DNA from 2 places in the Bradyrhizobium sp. ORS 111 genome. Region 2 is predicted to be linked to the other one. Evidence: predicted binding sites of a transcription regulator. Region 2 holds the regulator's gene; the other holds the start of a gene.
What was found. Region 2 encodes LexA, which represses DNA repair genes until DNA is damaged. Its sites were predicted from a motif close to TGTTCNNNNTGTGTTCNG; they were not measured.

Region 1: a site for LexA is predicted at 5,474-5,491, ahead of P6U30_RS24770 (ImuA family protein). Genes of this name have one in related genera too.

The regions. Positions count from the first base shown of each region.
Region 1 covers NZ_CP120701.1:5,337,976-5,349,609, reverse strand. Annotated here, with positions in the region: gene P6U30_RS24790 (cytochrome P450) at 1-660, opposite strand, end outside; gene P6U30_RS24785 (LysR substrate-binding domain-containing protein) at 800-1,705, shown strand; gene P6U30_RS24780 (inorganic phosphate transporter) at 1,796-3,418, opposite strand; gene P6U30_RS24775 (UdgX family uracil-DNA binding protein) at 3,892-5,307, opposite strand; gene P6U30_RS24770 (ImuA family protein) at 5,564-6,358, shown strand; gene P6U30_RS24765 (Y-family DNA polymerase) at 6,249-8,018, shown strand; gene P6U30_RS24760 (error-prone DNA polymerase) at 8,015-11,634, shown strand, end outside.
Region 2 covers NZ_CP120701.1:3,859,517-3,871,150, reverse strand. Annotated here, with positions in the region: gene P6U30_RS18045 (ROK family protein) at 1-539, shown strand, start outside; gene P6U30_RS18040 (HAD family hydrolase) at 1,066-1,692, shown strand; gene glp (gephyrin-like molybdotransferase Glp) at 1,721-2,932, shown strand; gene lexA (transcriptional repressor LexA) at 3,156-3,860, shown strand; gene P6U30_RS18025 (hypothetical protein) at 4,161-4,589, shown strand; gene P6U30_RS18020 (hypothetical protein) at 4,736-4,966, shown strand; gene P6U30_RS18015 (ComEC/Rec2 family competence protein) at 4,963-7,248, opposite strand; gene P6U30_RS18010 (glutamine--tRNA ligase/YqeY domain fusion protein) at 7,368-9,050, opposite strand; gene gltX (glutamate--tRNA ligase) at 9,216-10,637, shown strand; gene gltA (citrate synthase) at 10,799-11,634, shown strand, end outside.

The DNA of each region.
Region 1 (11,634 bases), 1.5 Mb from region 2:
GGCCTCGATCGACATCGGCGGATCGGCATTGACCATCGACGACAGGATCGAGGGATTGGGATGGCTGCGGTGTTGATCGAGTACCGCCTCGATCGCGGCGTCGACGGCGGCGCCGGCCTGCATCGCCGTGCGCTCGATCTCGGCATCGCCGGCGTAATTGCCCGCGCCGTCGATCAGGGCTTGCGACCATGCGGCAAGGGGCTGCCACGGCATCGGCTCGAAGCCGATCATCTCCATCAGGCTGAGGGACGCCATCGGCGCGGCAAGCGCGCCGAACAAATCGGCCTCGCCCGCGTCGGCCAGCGCGTCGATCAGCCTCTGGCAGATCGCGATGAACCGCGGCGCCCAGTGCTCCTTGATCGTCGCGGGCCGGAACGAAGGTTCGATCGCCTTGCGGCCGGTCGCATGCTCGGCGCCGTCCTTGCGCATGAAGGTCGGCCCCATCACCTTGTTGACGAGGGAGGTGGGGTTGTCGGCCGAATAGGTTGCCGGATCGCGCTCTATTTTGGTGATGTCGTCGAAGCGCGTCACCAGCGTCAGCTTCGCCGTCTCGACGAACACGGCGGGCGCCGTCTCGCGCAGGCGGCGGAAGATCGGATAGGGATCGTCGAGCAGATCCTGATACGAGATATCCGTGACGACGGGCACTGTGCTGGTCATTCGTCCTCCCGCGGGCGATTTTTTGCAAAGGCTAGCCGCGGGCGTGTAATCGCTCAATTCGATAGAGCCAATTCAGGCCATCGAAATTCTGCATGATATGTGATAGGCTGCGGGTACCTGCCAACGCGGGAGGCGACGGGTGGCGGCCAACTCATCGATCGATCCGATCGACATCGGGAGCTTGCGGACGCTTGTACTGGTGTACGATCTGCAGTCGTTCTCGGCTGCGGCGAAGCGGCTCGACGTCAACCAGTCCACCATCAGCTACGCGATCGAGCGGCTGCGCGGCGTGCTGCGCGATCCGCTGTTCGTCCGTCAGGGCAACGGCGTCAGCGCGACCGAGCGTTGCGCGGCGCTGGTCGCATGGGCGCGGGACATGATCGGCGAGATGGAGGGGCTTGCCGTGCCGGCGGAGTTCGATCCGGCCATCGCGCAGGGCAGCGTGACGATCTCCTGCAACTATCACGAACGCCAGACGCTGATCCCGCACTTCTGCGCCCGGTTGCGCGCGAGCGCGCCGCTCGTGCGGCTGGTGCTGCTCGATGCCGCCGGCCATGGCAACGTCCACCTCAAGCAGAACCAGTGCGACATCGTGCTCGGTCCGGTCGGGATCGTCGGCGAGAGCTTCTATCGGCGCCATATTCTCACCGATCACTATGTCTGCGTGATGGACCCGGACAATCCGCTCGCGCGCGGCCGGGTCGCGCTGTCAGCCTATGCCAAGGCACAGCATGTCTTTGTCACCCATAGCGGCGAGTGGCAGCCGCTCTATCTCGATGTGCTCAAGTCCAGGGACATCGCGCTGGAGCCGGCGGTGACCCTTCCGAACCACGACAGTCTGGAGCGGATCATCGCCGGCACCCGGCTTGTCGCCACCATCCCGTATCATCTGGCGCGCACGATGGGCGGCGGGCTGCATGTCGCAGCGCTGCCGTTCCGGGTACCGATCTCGATCGACATGTACTGGAGCGCCAGGACCGCCAAATCGGGTTTGCACAAATGGTCACGCGGCCTGCTCGCCGAGGTGGCAAAGGGCTACGCCTGAGCGGCGGCCATTGCGCGATGCGCACCAAATGCACAAGGCCCGCACCGGTGGTGCGGGCCTTGTCGTCCGACGCGGGGCATCGCGCCGGGGTCAGAACAGGTGATAGAACACGTAGTACAGAACGCCCGAGAGGATCATCGCGGCGGGCAGCGTCAGCACCCAGGCCATCGCGATGTTGCGGATCGTCGCCCATTGCAGGCCGGAGCCGTTGGCCGCCATGGTGCCGGCGATGCCCGACGACAGCACGTGCGTGGTCGAGACCGGCAGGCCGTAGCCGTCGGCGGCGGCAATCGTCGCAGCCGCTGTGATCTCGGCGCAGGCGCCCTGAGCGTAAGTCAAATGGGTCTTGCCGATTTTCTCGCCGACGGTGACGACAATGCGCTTCCAGCCGACCATGGTGCCGAGGCCGAGCGCGATGGCGACGGCGAACTTGACCCAGCTTGGAATGAACTTGGTCGCGGCATCGAGCGAGCTCTTGTACTGATTCAGCACAGCGATGTCGCTGGCGGAGAGCTCGGCCTCCTTGTCTTTCATCAGCAGGCGGATCGCCTCGGAGGCCAGATACATGTCGTTACGGGTGTTGCCGACGACGTCAGCCGGAAACTTCGCCAATGATCCGTATTGGGCGACCTGCTGGCCGATGTCGCGCACCAGCACCGCGAGCGAGGGGAAGGTGCCTTCGTTGATCTGGTGCTGCGAGACGTAATTGGTCACGGCCGGGCGCGGATTGCCGATCACGTTGTAGCCGGCGGCCTTGCCCTCGATGACCTTGCTCGCCGCAGCCGAATGCGCGGCGAACTGCTCGATCTGGCTGCTCGGCAGCGCGCGGTTCAGCGCATACGCGGTCGGCACCGTGCCGATCAGGATCAGCATGATGAGGCCCATGCCCTTCTGGCCGTCATTGGAGCCGTGGAAGAAGCTGACCAGCGTGCAGGTCAGGATCAGGATGCCGCGGATCCACCACGGCGGCGGCTGGTCGCCGACCGGCTCGCCGAACAGCTTCGGCGTCGCGCGCAGCAGCACGGCCTTAAGGACGTAGAGCAGAAGTGCCGCGAGCACGAAGCCGAACAGCGGCGACAGCAGCAACGCCTTGGCGATGTTGACGGCCTGCGACCAGTCCACGCCGGAGGTGCCGTCACGGCCGCGCAACAGCGCGTTGGTGATGCCGACGCCCATGATCGATCCGATCAGGGTGTGCGAGCTCGAGGCCGGCAGGCCGAGCCACCAGGTGCCGAGATTCCAGATGATGGCGGCGATCAATAGCGCGAACACCATCGCAAAGCCCGCGCTGCTGCCGACCTGGAGGATCAGCTCGACCGGAAGCAGCGAGACGATGCCGAACGCGACCGCGCCGCTGGAGAGCAGCACGCCGAACAGGTTGAACAGGCCCGACCACACCACGGCGACATGCGCCGGCAGCGAGCGGGTGTAGATCACGGTCGCGACCGCATTGGCGGTGTCGTGGAAGCCGTTGACGAATTCGAAGCCGAGCGCGATCAGGAGCGCAACGAACAGCAGGATGTAGGGCAGGAACGAAGTGACGCGCGTGCCGGTGGCATCGACGTCGGCATAGATGCTGTAGCCAACGAACAGCAGCGCAGCCGCAACCACGCCCAAATAAATGACGCCGGTCAGAGGATGAAAGCCCTTGTCGAGATCCGGACCTTTCTTCAGGGCGGGTTCGATCGAACCGGGTAACGCCATATCGCTCATGATAATCTCCTGTCCCAATGCCGCCGATTTTGATCCATGCATATGACAGGCAATTGAAATCCGGCCCGGGCGCCGGCCGGCAATCGCGTGGCGAGGTCACACGGGCCGTGAAGATTTCAGGTGCGGCAATCTTCAGTTACGAGCGTCACCGATTGCGGACGCTGCCGCGGATTGCGCGTTCCGGAACAACAAATCGCTAGGGCACGCGGGACGGATCAGGCAACTCGTGGGGCGAGCCAATTCGGCGGGCGGCGGACTGCCGGGTAGAGGTCGCGCGCCGCGCGGTTGGGGCTAGTCGAACCGCGCAGCGCGCTGGCCTCAGGGTACGTCATGGCGTGAACATGACGCCCAATGCCTGTTGAGCCTGTGACGCTATCATGGATCAATTAAAGGTTGTAGTTTTTTCTCGGCCTGTTTCTGATTTTTCACAGCAAAGTGTGAATATCGGGGAACGAAGTTGTTCCATGGCCGCATCACGCCGCATGAGCCGCGCGGCGCAGCAAGCTGGCCGCGATTTTCAAATCGTCGACAAAGCGTTGATATTCCTTCGCCTTGGCCTCCTCATCGGGCAGCCGCAGCAGATAGGAGGGATGCACCGTGACCAGCACCTTGGTTCCATCATGGTCGATCAGGCGGCCGCGGTTCTTGTTGATCGGCGTGATCTTGCCGAGCACGCCCTGTGCGGCGGTCGCGCCGAGCGCCACCACCAGCTCCGGTTTGATGGCCGCCAGCTCACGCTCGTACCATTGACGGCAGGCGCGGATTTCCGGCGTGCTCGGCTTCTGGTGCAGGCGGATCTTGCCGCGCGGCACGAATTTGAAATGCTTCACCGCGTTGGTGATGTAGACCTTGGTGCGGCCGATGCCGGCCTCTTCCAGCGCGCGATCGAGCATCAATCCGGCCGGACCGACGAACGGCTTGCCGGCGAGATCTTCCTTGTCGCCGGGCTGCTCGCCGACCAACATCAAGGTTGCGCTTTGCGGTCCCTGGCCGAACACGGTCTGGGTCGCATCCTTCCACAGCGGGCAGGCGCGGCAATCGGCGGCCTCGGCGCGTAGCGTTGCGATAGTGTCGTGGGCGTGCTTGCGGGCCATCGGCGTGTCCTGCGGTTTCTGCGGCGCCTGCGGCTTCGCCGCCTTGCTTGCGATGAAGGCGCCGCTCGTCATTCGCATCGCGTCTTCGAGCAATGGTCTAATGATCGAGTCCTCGGGCAGGTTCCTCCAATAGGCCTGCGGCGCCTCCGTCACTTTCAACCGTGCCGGATTGAAGAGGCTGCTGTAGTGACGCCGCCAGGTCTCCTCGAGCCGGTCCTCGGATGGCACTTCGGATTTGTCGATGCCTGACGTGATCGAGATCGCATGCCCATCCCAATGCGCGCAGACGTCGGGGGTCAGGATCGACCACGGCATGTCGGAAAAGCGGCTGGCGAAGAAGGGCGCGGCGAGCTCGACGATGTGATGCTCCGGCTCGAACCAGGCGACGTAATGCGCCTTCTCGCGGCCGATTTCGCGGAAGCGGACCTGCGCGATCATCCTGTCCATCTCGCGATAGACCGCGCGAGCCATCGCATTGGCTTTGGCGATGTCGGGGTCATCAGCCAGATCGTGGTGGCCGCGCAGCCGCCACAGCAGGCGATAGAGCAGGGCGAAGCGTTCGCCGCTTTGATGCAGGATCGCGGCCCGTGCCAGCTCGACAAATGTAGCGGGGACGTTGAACGTCGCATGCGGCGCATCGGGCAGGTCGTTCGCGCCAGATGGCGAAAACAGTTCGGCCTCGCCGCGCACTGTCCACGTGACATCAGATGGCTTCACGTCATTCAGTGCCAGTCGTCGCGCGGCCTTGCGCCAGCCTTCGAAATCGGTGTCGCTGTCGAGCATGATGATGTGCATGCGATCTGCTCCGTTTCAGTCTCACTGTCATTCGGGCCCGCGCGTCCGGTGACACCGGAGAGAGGCTGCCGCGGTCGCGCCGATGCCTGTGAATCCCCTTGATTCCGCTCGTGAATCAGGGAGCCCACCAATCCGATTGACTCTGCCGGCCCTGTTAGCTTTATATTAGAACATATCATGAACAAATGAGCCAGACCCTGGTTCTCTGTTCAGACCAGTGACGGCTTCAAATTTTGCTTGGAAGGAGCGGCGCACCATGAACGGCGCACGCATGAGCACGCTTGCGTCTCTGCGCGGCAGCATCGCGCGCATCGAGGCGCCTGACGATGTGCAGATACCGAACCGCATCGCGCTCGGCCATGCGGGCGCGGATGCGATGCTGCGCGGCGGACTTGCGCCTGCAGCGCTGCATGAAGTGTTCGCGGCTGGCCATCAGGGCGGGGCCGCGACCGGCTTCATCGCGGGGCTCGCCGGACGGATGTCACCGCGCAAGCCGCTGGTCTGGGTGCGGCAGGATTTTTCCGATCTTGAAAGCGGCGCGCTGTCGATGAGCGGGCTTGCCGAGCTCGGCCTCGATCCGCGCCTGCTCGTCATGGTGCGCGCCGCCGATGTCGATGCCGCGTTGCGCACCACGGCCGACGCGCTCGCCTGCGATGCGCTGGGCGCGGTCGTGCTGGAGGTCTGGGGCAATGTGCGCCAGCTCGATCTCGTCGCCAGCCGCAAATTGACCTTGGCCGCGCAGGCCTCCGGGGTCACCGCGCTGGTGCTGCGGATCGCGGCGACCCCGATCCCCTCGACCGCCGAGACGCGCTGGATCGTGCGCGCGGCGCATTCGCCGCCCGGCACCGCCGCCAGCGCCTGGGGCGCGCCGCGCTTCGAGGCCGAACTCGTGCGCAATCGTCATGGCCCGGTCGGGCGATGGATCATGGAATGGAAATGTGATGAGTGCCAATTCAGTGAACCGTCGGCGTATCCTCAGCCTGTGGCTGCCACGCCTGCCCATCGACCGCATCAAGCGGAAACTCGTGCAGCACGACGTCTCGCAAGCTGAGGCTCGGGAGGTGGTCGGGCTCCCTCTCCCGCTTGCGGGGGAGGGTTGGGGTGGGGGTCTTGCCACGAGCGACGCTCTTCGTAGGGAGAGAGCCCCCACCCGGATCGCATCTGACGATGCGATCCGGCCTCCCCCGCAAGCGGGAGAGGCGAAGAAAGGATCTCGCTCTCTACTGGAACTCCCCAGCGTCGTGGTCGCAAAGGATCACAACGCGATCCTGCTCCACGCCATCGACGAGGCCGCGGTGCGCGCCGGGCTGTCGATCGGGCTGCCGCTCGCCAATGCCCGCGCGATCTGTCCGGAGCTCACCGTCTACGACGCCGATCCCGCCGCCGATCTGAAGACGCTGAACGACATCGCCGACTGGTGCGACCGCTTCACGCCGCTGGTGGCGCTGGATCCGCCCTACGGTCTGTTCCTCGACATCACCGGCTGCGCGCATCTGTTCGGCGGCGAGCGCGCGCTGCTGCAGATCGCGACCAACGCGCTGAGCCGCCGCGGCTTTGCCGTCAGCGCTGCCATCGCCGGCACCTCGATCGCGGCGCGCACGCTGACGCGGCATGCCTCGGGACGGATCACAGCCGATGGCGAGGAGGCCGAGTCGGTCGGTCCATTGCCGGTGTCCGCGCTTGGCGCCGATGCCGCAATCACGACCGGTCTGCGCCGCGCCGGCCTGAAGACCATCGGCGATGTCGCCGCGCGCGCGCCGCATGAAATCTCGGCGCGGTTCGGCGCCGCGTTCACCACGCTGCTCAGTCATGCGCTGGGGCAGGGCGATGCCCCGATCAGCCCGCGCAAGCCGCTGCCGGATTACATCGTGGAGAAGCGTTTCCCCGAGCCTGTTGCAACCGACACTGTGATCGCGCTGACGCTGCAAAACCTCGCCCGGATGCTGGTCGCGGCGATGGACAAGCAGGGCAAGGGCGCGCGGCAATTGGAGGCGAGCTTCTTCCGCACCGATGGCGCGGTGCGTTCGATCGTGGTCGAGACCGGGCGTCCGGTGACGCGGCCCGAAATGATCGACCGCCTGTTCCGCGAGCGGCTCGATGCGCTCAACGATCCCCTTGATCCCGGTTTCGGCTTCGATCTCATTCGTCTGGCCGCCGGTCGCACCGAGCTCGTGGTGCAGCAGCAGCGCGATCTCGACGCCACCGTCCACGACAATGACGAGGTCTCCGCACTGATCGACCGCATCGCCGCTCGCATCGGCGGCAAACGCGTCGTCGTGCATCTGCCGCTGGAGAGCCACATCCCCGAACGATCAGCGCTCGCGGTGCCGGCGCAGCATCATCTGGCCGCCGCGAGCGCGGCCGCCTGGCCGGAGCGCGTCGCGGGCGAGCCGCCGCTGCGCCCCTTGCGGCTGTTCGAGCGGCCCGAGCCGATCAAGGTGCCGTTCGCGACCGTGCCCGACGGCCCTCCGCATCAGTTCACCTGGCGCCGCGCGCGGCACGAGGTGGTGCGGGTCGAAGGTCCCGAGCGCATCGCGATGGAATGGTGGAAGCAGGACGGCGGGTCGCTGACCCGCGATTACTTCCGCGTCGAGGATGCCGAGGGCCAGCGCTTCTGGATCTTCCGCGACGGCCTCTATGAGAGCGAGCTGAGGGACGAAGAGGGCAAGCCTGTTCCCGCCACCTGGTATGTGCACGGGCTGTTCGCATGAAAGCGCCCGTGCCCGACTATGCCGAGATCGGCATCACCAGCAATTTCTCCTTCCTGCGCGGCGGCTCCGATCCGCGCGCTTATGTCCATCAGGCGAGCGACTTGCGGATTCCCGTGATCGGCATCGCCGATCACAACACGCTGGCCGGCGTGGTGCGCGCCTGGAAGGAGCTCGACAATGCCGAGGTCAAGCATCCGCCCCAGCTTCTGATCGGCGCCCGCATCGTCTTCATCGACGGCACGCCCGACATCCTGGTCTATCCGCGCGACCGCGCCGCCTACGGCCGGCTGTGCCAGCTCTTGACCCGCGGCAAGCGCGGCGACGACGACAGAGCGTTTTCAAGCGAAGTGGACACCGGTTCGCGTGAAGAAAACGCGTCAAAACAAGAAATCGTGCGTATTGAAAAAGGCGAGTGTCATCTGAAACTGTCCGACCTGCTCGACTTCGCGGAAGGCCAGCTCCTGGTGCTGGCGCTGCCGCATCGCTTTGATCCGGCGCGGACGCTCGATCTGCTCGCGCGGCTGAAGGAGAGTGCAGCCGACGGGGTCTGGCTCGCCGCAAGCCTGCTCTATCGTGGTGACGACAAGCGCCGCCTCGCGCGGTTGCATGGGCTTGCCACTGAGGCCGATGTGCCGCTCCTCGCGACCAACGAGGTGCTTTATCATCATCCGGCGCGTCGCCCCTTGCAGGACGTGCTCACTTGCATCCGCGAGAAGACCACGATCGAGGCGGTCGGCCGCCGGCTCGAAGCCAATGCCGAGCGCCATCTCAAGCCGGCGCATGAGATGGTGCGACTGTTCCGCGATCTGCCCGACGCGATCGCGGAAACCATGCGCTTTGCGAAACGCATCACCTTCTCGCTCGACCAGCTCAAGTACCAGTACCCGGACGAGCCGGTGCCGCCCGGCAAGACCGCGCAGCAGCACCTGGAGGATCTGACCTGGGCCGGCGTCGACAAATATTTCAACGACGAGATCGACGACAAACTCCGCGCCACCCTGAACAAGGAGCTCGCGCTGATCGCCGAGCTGAAATACGCGCATTACTTCCTCACCGTGCACGACATCGTGCACTATGCGCGCAGCCAGGGCATCTTATGCCAGGGGCGGGGCTCGGCGGCGAACTCGGCGGTCTGCTACGTGCTCGGCATCACCTCGGTCGATCCGACCAAGGTCGATCTCTTGTTCGAGCGCTTCATCTCCAAGGAGCGGCTGGAGCCGCCTGACATCGACGTCGATTTCGAGCATTCGCGGCGCGAGGAGGTGATGCAATATGTCTACCGCCGCTACGGCCGCCACCGCGCGGCAATCATCGCCACCGTCATTCATTATCGCCCGCGCAGCGCGATCCGCGATGTCGGCAAGGCGCTCGGGCTGACCGAGGACGTCACCGCGGCGCTCGCCGACACCGTGTGGGGGAGCTGGGGCAAGGGCCTCAACGACATGCAGGTGCGGCAGGCCGGGCTCGATCCGAAAAATGCGATGATCAACCTCGCGGTCGAGCTCGCCACCGAGCTGATCGAGTTTCCCCGTCATCTCTCGCAGCATGTCGGCGGCTATGTCCTGACCCAAGATCGGCTCGACACCTATGTGCCGATCGGCAACGCCGCGATGGACGATCGCACCTTCATCGAATGGGACAAGGATGACGTCGATGCGCTCAGCATGATGAAGGTCGACGTGCTGGCGCTGGGCATGCTGACCTGCATCCGCAAATGCTTCGACCTGATCGAGAAGCACAAGGGCGAGCGCTGGGAGCTCGCCACCGTCCCGCAGGACGACAAAAAAGTCTATGACATGCTGTGCCGCGGGGAATCGCTCGGCGTGTTCCAGGTCGAAAGCCGCGCTCAGATGAACATGCTGCCGCGCCTGAAGCCACGAAAGTTCTATGACCTCGTGATCGAGGTCGCGATCGTGCGCCCGGGGCCGATCCAGGGCGACATGGTGCATCCCTATCTGCGCCGGCGAAACAAGCAGGAGCAGGAAAGCTATCCATCACCGTCCCCCGAGCACGGCCCGCCGGACGAACTCTACAATGTCCTGCACAAGACGCTCGGCGTGCCGCTGTTCCAGGAGCAGGCGATGCGGATTGCAATCGAGGCGGCAAAATTCACCTCCGAGGAGGCCAATGGTCTGCGCCGCTCGATGGCGACCTTCCGCAACCTCGGCACCATCGGCAAATACGAGGACAAGCTGATCGGCAACATGGTCGCGCGCGGCTACTCGCCGGACTTCGCCCGAAGCTGCTTCGATCAGATCAAGGGCTTCGGCTCTTACGGCTTCCCGGAAAGCCACGCCGCGAGCTTCGCCCAGCTCGTCTACATCTCGTCGTGGCTGAAGCACCATCATCCCGACGCGTTCTGCTGCGGCCTGCTCAACTCGCAGCCGATGGGCTTTTACGCGCCGGCGCAGATCGTCGGCGACGCCCGCAAGAACGGCATCACGGTGCGCGAGGTCGATGTCTCCTACAGCTTTGCGCAGAACACGCTGGAAGAGGGAGACGGGAAATATTGCGCGGTGCGGCTCGGCTTCCGCCAGATCGACGGCTTTCACTGGCTGGATGAGGATGAGGAGAGGCTGAAGCGCGATCAGGCGCTGCGGCGCCAACACAACGCAAATGTGCAGGAGTCAGGGAGGCACGAACGGATGGGCTCTCTCCCCCCTTGCGGGGGAGAGTTGGAGAGAGGGGTAAGCCACGACCAGCGCCCGTGCGGTTTACCCCTCTCCCTAACTTCGAGAGCGAGCTTCGCTCGCCTCGGACCCCGCAAGGGGGGAGGGAACCCGTCCACCTCCCGTGCGGCCTTGAGCAAAGTGGAGCCAGACTGGGCCGATCGCATCGTCGCCGCGCGCAACCGCCGGCCCTTCACCTCGCTGGAGGACTTCGCCCGCGACACCGGCCTGCCGAAGCGGGCGCTGATCCTGCTGGCGGATGCCGATGCGTTTCGCTCGCTCGGGCTCGATCGCCGCGCGGCGTTGTGGGCGGTGCGACGGTTACCCGACGACGTGCCATTGCCGCTGTTCGAAGCGGCCACAGCGCGCGAGCAACCGGATGAAAACGCAAAGCCGTTGCCGGAGATGCCGCGCCCCGAGCAGGTGGTCGCCGATTATCAAACCATCCGCCTGTCGCTGAAGGGCCATCCGATGGAGTTCCTGCGCGAGATGTTCACGAAGGAGCGCGTCGTCGCCTGTCATACGATCAACCAGAGCAACGATCGCCGCCGCGTCCGCTGCGCCGGCGTGGTGCTGGTGCGGCAGCGGCCGGGCAGCGCCAAAGGCGTCGTGTTCATGACGCTGGAGGACGAGACCGGCATCGCCAACATCGTGGTGTGGCCGAAGGTGATGGAGCAGTACCGGAAAGAGGTGATGGGCGCGCGGCTGATCCTGGTCGAGGGCTATATCCAGAGCAGCCCGGAAGGGGTGACCCATCTGGTGGCGCAGCGCATGATCGACCGCTCCCACGATCTGATCGGTCTCGCCAACGAATCCCTCAGCCGCAAGCACCCGGTGCCTGCGGGACCCGCGCTGGTCGAGCCACTCAACGACGATCGTCGCGATCACGCCGATACGCCGGCGCAAAAAATCCGCCATCCGCGCAACGTCCGCATCCTGCCGCCGTC
Region 2 (11,634 bases):
CCTCCTGGATCTTCGATGGCCACGACTCGATTCTGGCCGTCGACATCGGCGGCAGCAATATCCGCTGCGGCGTTGTAGAGACGCGGCGAAAGAAGTCTCCGGACCTTTCCAAGGCGACCGTCTGGAAGTTCGAGCTTTGGCGTGTTGCTCACGACGAGCCGAGCCGCGACGGGGCAGTCAAACATCTGATCAAGATGCTCCAGGGTCTGATCGCCAAAGCGGAGAAGGAGGGATTCGAACTCGCGCCGTTCATAGGCATCTCCTGTCCCGGCGTCATCAAAAGCGATGGCTCTATCGAGAAGGGTGCGCAGAACCTGCCTGGCAATTGGGAGAGCAGCAAGTTCAACCTGCCTGCCAACCTGATCGAAGCCATCCCGCAGATCGGCGAGCAAGATACCGCCATCGTCATGCACAACGACGGCGTGGTGCAGGGATTGTCCGAAATGCCCTTCATGCGGGACGTGAAGCGTTGGGGCGTGTTGACCATCGGGACCGGTCTCGGCAATGCTCGCTTCACCAACCGAAATGGCAAGGGTTAACCGCCGCTCCGCGCGAGATCCCGTAACCAATAACAACACAAGGCGCCGATGGCTCTGGCAGAAGCATGATCCAGTATTCCAGAGGCAGCAGTGATTGATCCGAGAGGCCGCAGCGTACTGGATCCCCCGCATGCGCGGGGGGATGACGGCGGAGAGAGGGGGTGCATCGCGGAGCCTGTCATCGGGCGCGCGTTCGCGCGACCCGTTGGCTCATCGCAATGACGGGGTGAGACATCGGGCGAGGCCTATCCCCAGCGTCGTCCCGGCCGAGTGCGCAATTGCGCAGGGGGCCGGGACCCATTACCCCAAATGTTTATTGTTGCGCGGCGCCGGGCCACGGTCCCATTCATCGCCAAGTGCGGCGGTTATGGGTTCTGGCCTTCGCCAGGACGACATCGTCGATTGCGACGCACCAAATGCAATCCGTCGCTCGCAAGGATGTGACGAAAGCCCGTCACGAGGAGCGCTCCGCGCGGAGATCGAAACCGTTGCCGCCTACCCGCAATTTTCGTACATCGGTCGTGCAATGACCACGCAACTCTCCCCCAATTCCGTCGACGTGCTGCTGTTCGATATCGGCCGCGTCGTGCTCGATATCAGCTTCGACAGGGTGATGGCGCGCTGGGCGGAAGACGCCGGCTGCGCGCCTGCCGATCTCGCCGGACGCTTCGTCGTCGACGACAGCTTCAAGCACCACGAGATCGGCAAGGTCGACGACGCAACGTTTTTCGCGAACCTGCGCCGGTCACTCGGCATCGACCTGACCGATGCGCAGTTCCTCGAGGGCTGGAATGCGATCTTCACCGGCGAAATGCCGGGGATCGCGCCGCTGCTGGCGACGGCCGCGCGGCGGCTGCCGCTCTATGCCTTCTCCAACACCAACCCGGCCCATGTCGCGCATTTCTCGGTCGCCTATGCCGACGTGCTCAGCCATTTCCGCGACGTGTTCCTGTCGTCGGCGATCGGCCTTCGAAAACCGGACGCCGAGGCCTACGATCATGTGGTAAAAGCGATCGGCGTGCCGGCGTCGCGGATCCTGTTCTTCGACGATACGGCGGCCAATATCGAGGGCGCGCGGGCGCGCGGCCTTCGTGCCATCCACGTGACATCGACGGATGACGTGGCAAGGGCACTCGCCGCACTTGGAATATGAAGACCTTGAGATTTGAGGAGCCCTGCCCGTGGCCCTGATGCCGGTTGCCGATGCCCTGTCTGCCGTTCTCGCCGGCGCCGAGCCGCTGCCGGAAGAGACGGTCGCGCTCGATGCCGCCTATCACCGCACGCTGGCACGCGATGTCGCCGCGCGGCGCACGCAGCCGCCGCAGCCGATGTCGGCGATGGACGGCTATGCGGTGCGCGCGGCCGCTGCGTCCGACCTGTCGGCTAGGCTGCGGGTGATCGGCGAAGTCGCGGCCGGGCGGCCGTTCGAGCGCACGGTCGGCGTGGGCGAAGCGGTACGGATCTTCACCGGCGGCGTGATCCCCGACGGCGCTGACGCCGTCATCATCCAGGAAGATACCAGGACTGACGGCGACCACATCACGATCACCGAGGCCGCCGCGAAGGGACGGCACATCCGCCTCGCGGGCGTCGACTTCCGCGAGGGCGATGTGCTCCTTGCGGCCGGCAGCCGCCTCTCCGACCGCGCGCTGTCGCTCGCCGCGGCCATGAACTATCCGGAACTCGCCGTGCGCCGCCGGCCGAAGGTCGCGGTGCTGGCAACCGGCGACGAGCTGGTGATGCCGGGCTGCAGCCCCGGCCCCGGCCAGATCGTCTATTCCAACGGCTACGCGCTGCGGGCGCTGGCCCGCGCCGAGGGCGCAGAGACCGTCGATCTCGGGATCGCTGCCGACACGGTGGCGGCCACCACCTCCGGTATCCGCCGGGCACGGGAGGCGGACGCCGACATCCTGATCACCACCGGCGGCGCCTCCGTCGGCGACCATGATCTCGTCAAGCAGTCGCTGGAGGCCGAGGGCGTCCAGATGGCGTTCTGGCGGATCGCGATGCGGCCGGGCAAGCCAATGATGCACGGCCGATTGGGAACGATGCGGGTGATCGGCCTGCCCGGAAATCCGGTGTCGTCCTATGTCTGCGCCTTCCTGTTTCTGGTGCCGTTGATTCGGGCCCTCAGCGGCCGAAACGTGATTCATCATGTCCGCAAGAGCGCCCTGCTCGGCCATGACCTCGCCGCCAACGATCAGCGCGAGGACTATCTCCGGGCCCGCCTCGAGGAGCGTGGCGACGGCACGTTGATCGCAACACCCGTCAGCCAGCAGGACAGCTCGCTGCTGGGAAATCTCGCTGCGGCACGGGCACTTGTGATCCGTCCGCCGTTCGCACCCGCGGCCGTCCAAGGCGAGGCGTGCGAGATTCTGACACTGCCCGAATGAGACGTTGCCGCCGCGCCGATCAGGCACTGTCGGCTGCATTCACCGGAAATTAAGTGGTTGCGGAACACATATCGAACATATAGTGTCCGTTCATGATTTGTTTCGAGTACTGGTGTCCACGAATGGGAGCGCACTGAGGAGTGTCAGAAGTTTTCGCGCTCCCGATCAGGCTCCCTGAAGGTCTCGGAATCGAACGACGCTATCAACCGGGGGAATACTCGAGATGCTCACGCGCAAACAGTACGAACTTCTGCGTTTCATCAATGAACGTCTGAAAGAGGCCGGCGTCCCGCCCTCCTTCGACGAGATGAAGGATGCGCTCGACCTGCGCTCGAAGTCCGGTATCCACCGCCTCATTACAGCGCTGGAAGAGCGCGGCTTCATCCGCCGCCTGCCGAACCGCGCCCGCGCCATCGAGGTGATCAAGCTTCCCGAGCTGTCGGCCGGCGGCAGCAACGGCCGCCGCGGCTTCACCCCGAGCGTGATCGAGGGCACGCTCGGCAAGCGCAGCAGCACGCCGCCGATCGCCGAGGATGATGGCAACCGTCCGGTCGCCGTCCCCGTGATGGGCCGGATTGCGGCCGGTACGCCGATTGAGGCACTGCAGACGCGCAGCCATACCATCAGCGTGCCACCGGACATGCTCGGCGCCGGCGAGCATTATGCCCTGGAGGTGCGTGGCGACTCCATGGTCGACGCCGGCATCCTCGACGGCGATATGGCGCTGATCCAGCGCAACGACACCGCCAATACCGGCGACATTGTGGTGGCGCTGATCGACGAGGAGGAAGCGACGCTAAAGCGTTTCCGGCGCCGCGGCGCATCGATCGCGCTCGAGCCGGCCAACACCGCCTATGAAGTGCGCATCCTGCCGCCAAACCGCGTGCGAATCCAGGGCAAGCTGATCGGGCTCTATCGCAAATACTGACCGCGCCCCTGGTCCAGGCGCGACCGCGTGCAGCGCGTCGTGCGTATGTGCAGTCGCACATCCATTGCGAGGGAACGAGCAGCGCGCAACGCCGTTGCTTCATGGACTGCGCTGCGTGAGTGCCTCCGGCGCGTCCTGATACCACCGGGACGGTGTAGCGTGTTTGTGATCGGAGGCTCGCGCGGCCAGTCGTACAATCGCCCAGAAACGGGAAGAACCTCGTTTGCTGTCGTCCACTCTGGTAGAGGCCCACGCCTCAGGAGAGGCACGGGTCGCTATCTCGAAATGAGGAGCCATCCGATGTGTGACTATAGTCTGCACGCCGTGGCATCGCGCCCCGCCATTGTCGGAGAGACGCTGATCACCACGACATTCCGCGGCACGTCAACCCGCGGCTTTGCTTCGGAGAGCGATCCGACTGTCGCGGTCTGCATGCTGCCCGGCACCGAGCTCGCGTTCGTCGAGAACGTCCGCTACGACAGCCGCTGGATCTGGACCAAGACAATCGGCTTCCGCGTCGGCGTGTTCAACGAAGTCGAGCCCGACGTGCCCGATCGTCATCATGATGCGGTCGAATTCCCCGACGGCAGCCACGTGCTGGTGACCCAGCTCGTCGAAGGACAACGCGTCACCGTGCTGCAGCTACCTGCCCTCCACCCGCCCGTCGTCGAGAAGCCGAAGGCGGTCGAGCGGCGGCCCTCTGCATTCGCGTCGCTGTTTTTGGGTTGAGCGCATCATGGCCGCTGGATGAATTGTCCGGCGGCGGTGACCTAAGCGATTTCGAGCGACCCCGGACTTAAGGCTCCGGGGCGCATCGGGGATTTGCGTTAGACCGCGCCTTGGCGCATCATCGGACACGGACAAGGACGTGCTCGGTGGTCGACAAGGTCACATGGCAAAGGGCTGGACGCGTCACGGAGCCGGGCCGCTACATGTTCCGGTTCGGCTGGCTGACGGTGACGGCCGACGACCTGAAGGTCTGGCAGCAATTTCCCGAAGCGACGTTCACCCTCGTCAGAAAGCCAAACGCGAACCCGGACTCGGACGAGTACCATCTCGGCGCCTTTGACCTGCCGACCACCACTCCTCTGCCCGATCAGCCTTAGTCGTCGCCTTGCAGATCAGCCTCTGCCGGGGTCGCGTCGACCGCCGGGCGCGGCGCGCGGCCGGGTACGCGCAGCGTGGCCTCGTCCTCGGTATCGCCGGGAACCGCCGGCGACCACGGCCGGTCGATCCCGCCGGGCCTGACCGCATCGACGGCAAAGCCGCCGCCGGTGCGGCGCAGCATCAGGGCGCCGTGGCGCCGCAGCCGCTCGGCATCGATCACGGAGGCCGCGCAGCCCTGCGGCACCGGACGGGCCGTCAGAATCAGCGCCGCCCGCTCGCAATCGTCGACCAGCGCCTCGGGCCGCATCGCCAACGAAACCAGCATGCCTCCGGTCCCCTCAGCCACGCAGCCGCTCTCGTCGCAGGAGACCCCGTCCGCGAGCGAGGGATCGGCGGCCGTCCGCGCATCGGCATCCGCCGCCAGCCATTCCTTCACCAGAAAGGCATCCTTGCCGCTTCGCATCAGATGCAGCCGCCCGTCGCCGCCGCGGACCGCGACATTGCGGCCGTCGGCGGAGACCAGGACGTCCGGCTGCGGCACCCGCAGCGCCCAGATCAGCGCCACCGCAAGCAGGGCCGCGCCCGACCAGCGCAGCGGCGTCCGAAGCAGGCCGAGCAGGACGAGGCCGGCGCTCGCCACGATCAGCGGCCCGGTGCCGAACGCGGCCATCCGCCCGACCGCGCCCGGCAGGGCCGCGACCCACTGCGTGACCACGATCATCCAGTCGATGCCGACGCCCATGATCGCCCAGAACACGCCGTCGAACCCGAACGGCATGGCTGCGAGCCCGAGCAGGCCCGCCGGCATCACCACCGCCGACACCACCGGCATCGCCGCGAGATTGGCGAGCAGCCCGTAGGGCGTCACGCGATGGAAATGGAAGGCGGCATAGGGCGTGGTCGCGAGCCCGGCGACCAGCGAGGCCAACACCAGCATCGCGATCTCACGCCCGCCCCACAACGCCACCCGCGCCGTCACCGAATGATCGGGTGAGGCGAGCAGGCTCGGCATCCCGATCTGCACCAGCGCCACCAGCCCGAGGGTCGCCGCAAACGACATCTGAAAGCTCGGATGCACCAGCGCTTCGGGCGCGATCACGAGCACGATCAGCGCAGCCACCGCCAGCGTGCGAAAGGTGATCGCACGGCGGTCGACGATCACGGCGATCAGCACCACCGCCGTCATGAAAAACGATCGCTGGGTCGCGACCTCCGCCCCTGACAGCATGAGGTAGAAGGCGGCGGCGACGAGCGCCGCGGCGGCCGCCCATTTCTTGATCGGATGGCCCGCCGCGAGCGCCGGGAACAGCGCGAGCAGCGCGCGCACGGCAAAGAACACCACGCCCGCGACGACGGCCATGTGGTAGCCGGAGATCGACAGCACGTGGCCAAGCCCCGAGATGAACATCGCGTCGTTGACCGGCGCCGTGATCGCATCGCGCCGGCCGGTGAGCAGCGCGGTCGCGATCGCGCGCTGGTCGCCGTCGAGCGTGGTGCGGATGCGTGCATCGATCGCGTCGCGCAGGCCCTGCATGAGGGCGGAGTAGCGCAAGGCGAGGCCGCCGCTCGCCGGCGGCTCCGTCGTCTTGACCGAGCCCATCACGAAGCCGGAGGCGCCGATGCCCTGGAAATAGAGATCGCGGCCGAAATCATAGGAGCCCGGGCGCTGCGGGCCGAGCGGCGGCAACAGCCGCGCCTTCAATTGGACGAAGCTGCCGACTTCTGGGGCGGTGCCCTTCTTCACCGAAAGCCGTACGCGCTCGAGCTTCGTCGTGTCGCGCGGGCTCTCGATCGAGACGACACGTAACACGAAGCGGTCGGTCTTCTCGCGGATATCGCGCGTCTCGACGAAGCCGGTCAGCGCCACCGAGAACATCGGCCGCGCCAGCACGGTATGCGCGACGCGCGCCGTCCTCCAGGTCGCGGTGGCGAAGCCCGCGGCCACCGCTGCCACCATCACGATCACCGGAAACAGCCGCTGCCGCCTCAGCAGGAACGCGAGAACACACAACGCGACCGCGACGGCGCCGGTGACCCACAGCACCGGCTCATGCTCGGCCGCGAAATAGAACGCGATGCCGGTGCCGAATGCCACCGGCACCCATGGCAACAGCCGTCCGGCGCCGGCCTCGGCGCGGGCCCACTGCCGCAATGTCTCGACGACGGGCGGCCAGACGCTGAGGCGCGCCGGGACGTAGCCACCGGCCGGAATGGCCGCGCGCGGCGGCCATGTCCCCGCGTAGCCGCGTTTGCCGCCCGGCGTCGTGCCCTGCTCCGCCATCTCGCTTGCGATCCCTGCCGGGTCGCAAAGCTAGCGGATGCCGCAGTCAGCCGACTAGCGGAACGAAGCGGAAACGCCTGCGGGACACCACTGCTGATCGAGAAGGGAGGATTGAAGGGTTAGCCCTTCCCGCCGACTTCCTTGGCGAAGGTGTCGCGCAGGCCGATCGTCCGATTGAACACGAGCTTGTCGGGGGTGGAGTCCGGATCGCGCACGAAATAGCCCTGCCGCTCGAACTGCATCGCCTCGGGCGAATTGCTTTCGGCGATCGCCGGCTCGACGCGCGCGTCCGTCAGCACCTCGAGCGACTGCGGGTTGAGGTCGGCGGCGAAATCGGCCGCGTTCGGGCTCGGATTGGCGAAGAGCTGGTTGTAGATGCGGATCTCCGCGGGCTTCGACTGTGCCGCCGGCAGCCAGTGCATCGTCGCCTTCACCTTGCGGCCGTCGGGCGCATTGCCGCCCTTGGTCGCGGGATCGTAGGTGCAGCGCAGCTCGACGATCTCGCCGGCGTCGTTCTTGACCACGCTCGTGCACTTGATGAAATACGCATAGCGCAACCGCACCTCGTTGCCGGGCGAGAGGCGGAAGAACTTCTTCGGCGGGTTCTCCATGAAGTCGTCGCGCTCGATATAGAGCTCGCGGCCGAACGCGATCTTGCGGGTGCCGGCCTCCGGATTGTCCGGGTGGTTAATGGCCTCGATCTCCTCGACCTGCCCGTCCGGATAGTTCTCGATCACGACCTTCAGCGGCCGCAGCACCGCCATACGGCGCAGCGCGGTGCGGTTGAGCTCCTCGCGGATGCAGAATTCGAGCATGCCGACGTCGACCACGCTGTTGGCCTTGGCAACGCCGATCCGCTTGATGAATTCACGCACCGCGGCCGGCGGCACACCGCGCCGCTTCAGGCCGGCGATGGTCGGCATGCGCGGGTCGTCCCACCCCGAGACATGGCCGTCGCGCACGAGCTGGGTCAGCACGCGCTTGGACAGCAGCGTGTAAGTCAGGTTCAGCCGCGCGAACTCATACTGATGCGGCTTCGACGGCACCGGCAGCTTGTCGAGCAGCCAATCGTAGAGCGGCCGGTGATCCTCGAATTCGAGCGTGCAGATCGAATGGGTGATGCCCTCGATGGCGTCCGACTGGCCGTGGGCGTAGTCGTAGCTGGGATAGATCGCCCATTTGTCGCCGGTGCGCGGATGGTGGGCGTGCAGGATGCGATACAGCACGGGATCGCGCAGGTTGATATTGCCTGCGGCCATGTCGATCTTGGCGCGCAGGACCCGGGCGCCGTTCGGAAACTCGCCCGCCTTCATGCGGCGGAACAGGTCGAGGTTCTCCTCGACGGAGCGCTCGCGGAACGGCGAGTTCTTGCCGGGCTCGGTCAGCGTGCCACGCGAGGCACGAATCTCCTCCTGCGACTGGTCGTCGACATAGGCATAGCCGGCTTTGATCAGGCCCTCGGCCCACTCGTACAGCCGCTCAAAATAGTCGGAGGCGAAGAACAGGTTGGTTCCCCAATCGTAGCCGAGCCAATGGACGTCGGCCTGGATGGAATCGATGTATTCCTGCTCCTCCTTGGTCGGATTGGTATCGTCGAAGCGCAGATTGCACTGGCCGGCGAACTCCTGGGCGATGCCGAAGTTGAGGGCAATCGACTTGGCGTGGCCGATGTGCAGATAGCCGTTCGGCTCCGGCGGGAAGCGCGTCACGATCCGGCTGTGCTTGTGGGAGGAGAGATCGGCCTGGACGATGTCGCGGATGAAGTCGCGCCCTGCCTCTGCCGTCGCCGTATCAGTCGTCATCTATAGGTTCCCTGGAGGAGTCTGGCCGACCTTCTGCCAAATTCGTGCCGCTGGGCCAAGTCTCGTTTCCAAGCCTGGTTTGAGGCCGTTGACCCAACCTAGGCTTTAGTTATGTCCGGTTCCTGCTATACACCACCGCCGTTCACGCATACGCCTCGTCCGATCATGACCGAATCCGTCGTTACCCGTTTCGCCCCCTCACCCACCGGCTTCCTCCATATCGGAGGTGCCCGCACCGCGCTGTTCAACTGGCTCTATGCCAAGAAGCGCGGCGGCAAGATGCTGCTCCGGATCGAGGATACCGACCGCGAACGCTCAACCAAGGAAGCCATCGACGCGATCCTGGACGGCCTGCGGTGGCTCGAGCTCGATTGGGACGGCGAGGTCATCTACCAGTTCAGCCGCGCCGCTCGTCATCGCGAGGTCGCCGAGAGCCTGCTTGCCTCGGGCCGCGCCTATTACTGCTATGCCACCGCGGAGGAGCTGACCGCGATGCGCGAGAAAGCGCGCGCCGAGGGCCGCACCCGCCTCTATAACGGCATGTGGCGCGACCGTGATCCCGCCACGGCGCCTGATGGCATCAAGCCGACCATCCGACTGAAGGCGCCGCAAACCGGCGAGACCGTGATCGAGGATCAGGTGCAGGGCCGCGTGGTCTGGCAGAACGAGAACCTCGACGACCTCGTGCTGCTGCGCGGCGACGGCACGCCGACCTACATGCTCGCGGTCGTGGTTGATGACCACGACATGGGCGTCACCCATGTGATCCGCGGCGACGATCACCTGATCAATGCCGCGCGGCAGAAGCAGATCTACGACGCGCTGGAATGGGAGCTGCCGAGCATGTCCCACATTCCGCTGATCCACGGTCCCGACGGCTCGAAACTGTCGAAGCGCCATGGCGCGCTCGGCGTCGACGCCTATCGCGCCATGGGCTATCTGCCCGCGGCGTTGCGCAACTATCTGGTCCGGCTCGGCTGGAGCCACGGCGATCAGGAGATCTTCTCGACCGAGGAGATGATCGACGCGTTCGACCTTTCCGGCGTCGGCCGCTCCGCCGCTCGGTTCGACTTCGCCAAGCTCGAGAATCTCAACGGCCACTACATCCGCCATAGCGACGATCAATCCCTCGTGACCCAGTTCGAGAAGGTGCTGGACTACGTTCCCGAGGGCGCCGCGCTGAAGGCCAAGCTCAACGACACCACACGCGCGCAATTGCTGCGGGCGATGCCGAGCCTTAAGGAGCGCGCCAAAACGCTGATCGAATTGATCAGTGGCGCCTATTTCATTTTCGCCGATCGCCCGCTCGACATCGAGCCGAAAGCGGCCGCGCTGCTGACGCCGGAAACGCGTGCGTTGATCGGCCGGCTGCGCGCGGCGCTGGACGCGGTGAACGACTGGACCGCGCAGACGACCGAGACCGCGATGCGGAATTTCGCCGAGCAGAACAATCTGAAGCTCGGCGCTGTCGCGCAGCCGCTACGAGTGGCATTGACGGGACGTACAACGTCGCCGGGCATATTCGACGTTCTCGCCGTCCTGGGACGTCAGGAATGCCTTGCCCGCCTCGCCGATCAGGCGGCGTAATCCTGCATGGACCCCTTCCAGGGTCCATCTTGCAGCGCACATTGCAATAAGCTACCCATCTTCGGACGCTTTCTAGCCAAGCCGTCCCGCACCGCCACGCGCCGCAAAACCGGCGACCGGGCCAGGTCGGATTACTCAACGAATTCATCGGGGATATCACGATGGACGAAAAATCCAGCAAGACAGCCACACTCACCATCGGCAACAAGACCTACGATTTCCCGATACTGAGCGGCACCGTTGGGCCTGATGTCATCGACATCGCCAAGCTCTACGGCCAGGCGGGTGTGTTCACCTACGATCCTGGCTTCACCTCGACCGGTAGCTGCCAGTCCAAGATCACCTACATCGACGGCGACGCCGGTGTGCTCGAATACCGTGGCTATCCGATCGAGCAGCTCGCCGAACATGGCGACTTCCTCGAGACCTGCTACCTCTTGCTCTACGGGGAGCTTCCGAGCCCCGAGCAGAAAAAGAAGTTCGATTACACGGTCACGCACCACACCATGGTGCATGAGCAGATGGCCCGCTTCTTCCAGGGCTTCCGCCGCGACGCCCACCCGATGGCGATCATGGTCGCAGCGGTCGGTGCGCTCGCTGCGTTCTATCACGACTCCACCGACATCAATGATCCGCAGCAGCGGATGATCGCCTCGATCCGGATGATCGCCAAGATTCCGACGCTCGCGGCGATGGCCTACAAATACACGGTCGGCCAACCCTTCGTGTATCCGAAGAACGAGCTCTCGTTTGCCGAGAACTTCCTCAACATGTGCTTCGCAGTGCCCTGCGAGGACTACAAGATCAACCCTGTCCTCGCCGACGCGCTCGACAAGATCTTCATCCTGCATGCCGACCACGAGCAGAACGCGTCGACCTCCACCGTGCGCATCGCGGGCTCCTCGGGTGCCAATCCGTTCGCCTGCATCGCCGCCGGCATTGCCTGCCTGTGGGGTCCGGCGCATGGCGGCGCCAACGAGGCCGCGCTGAACATGCT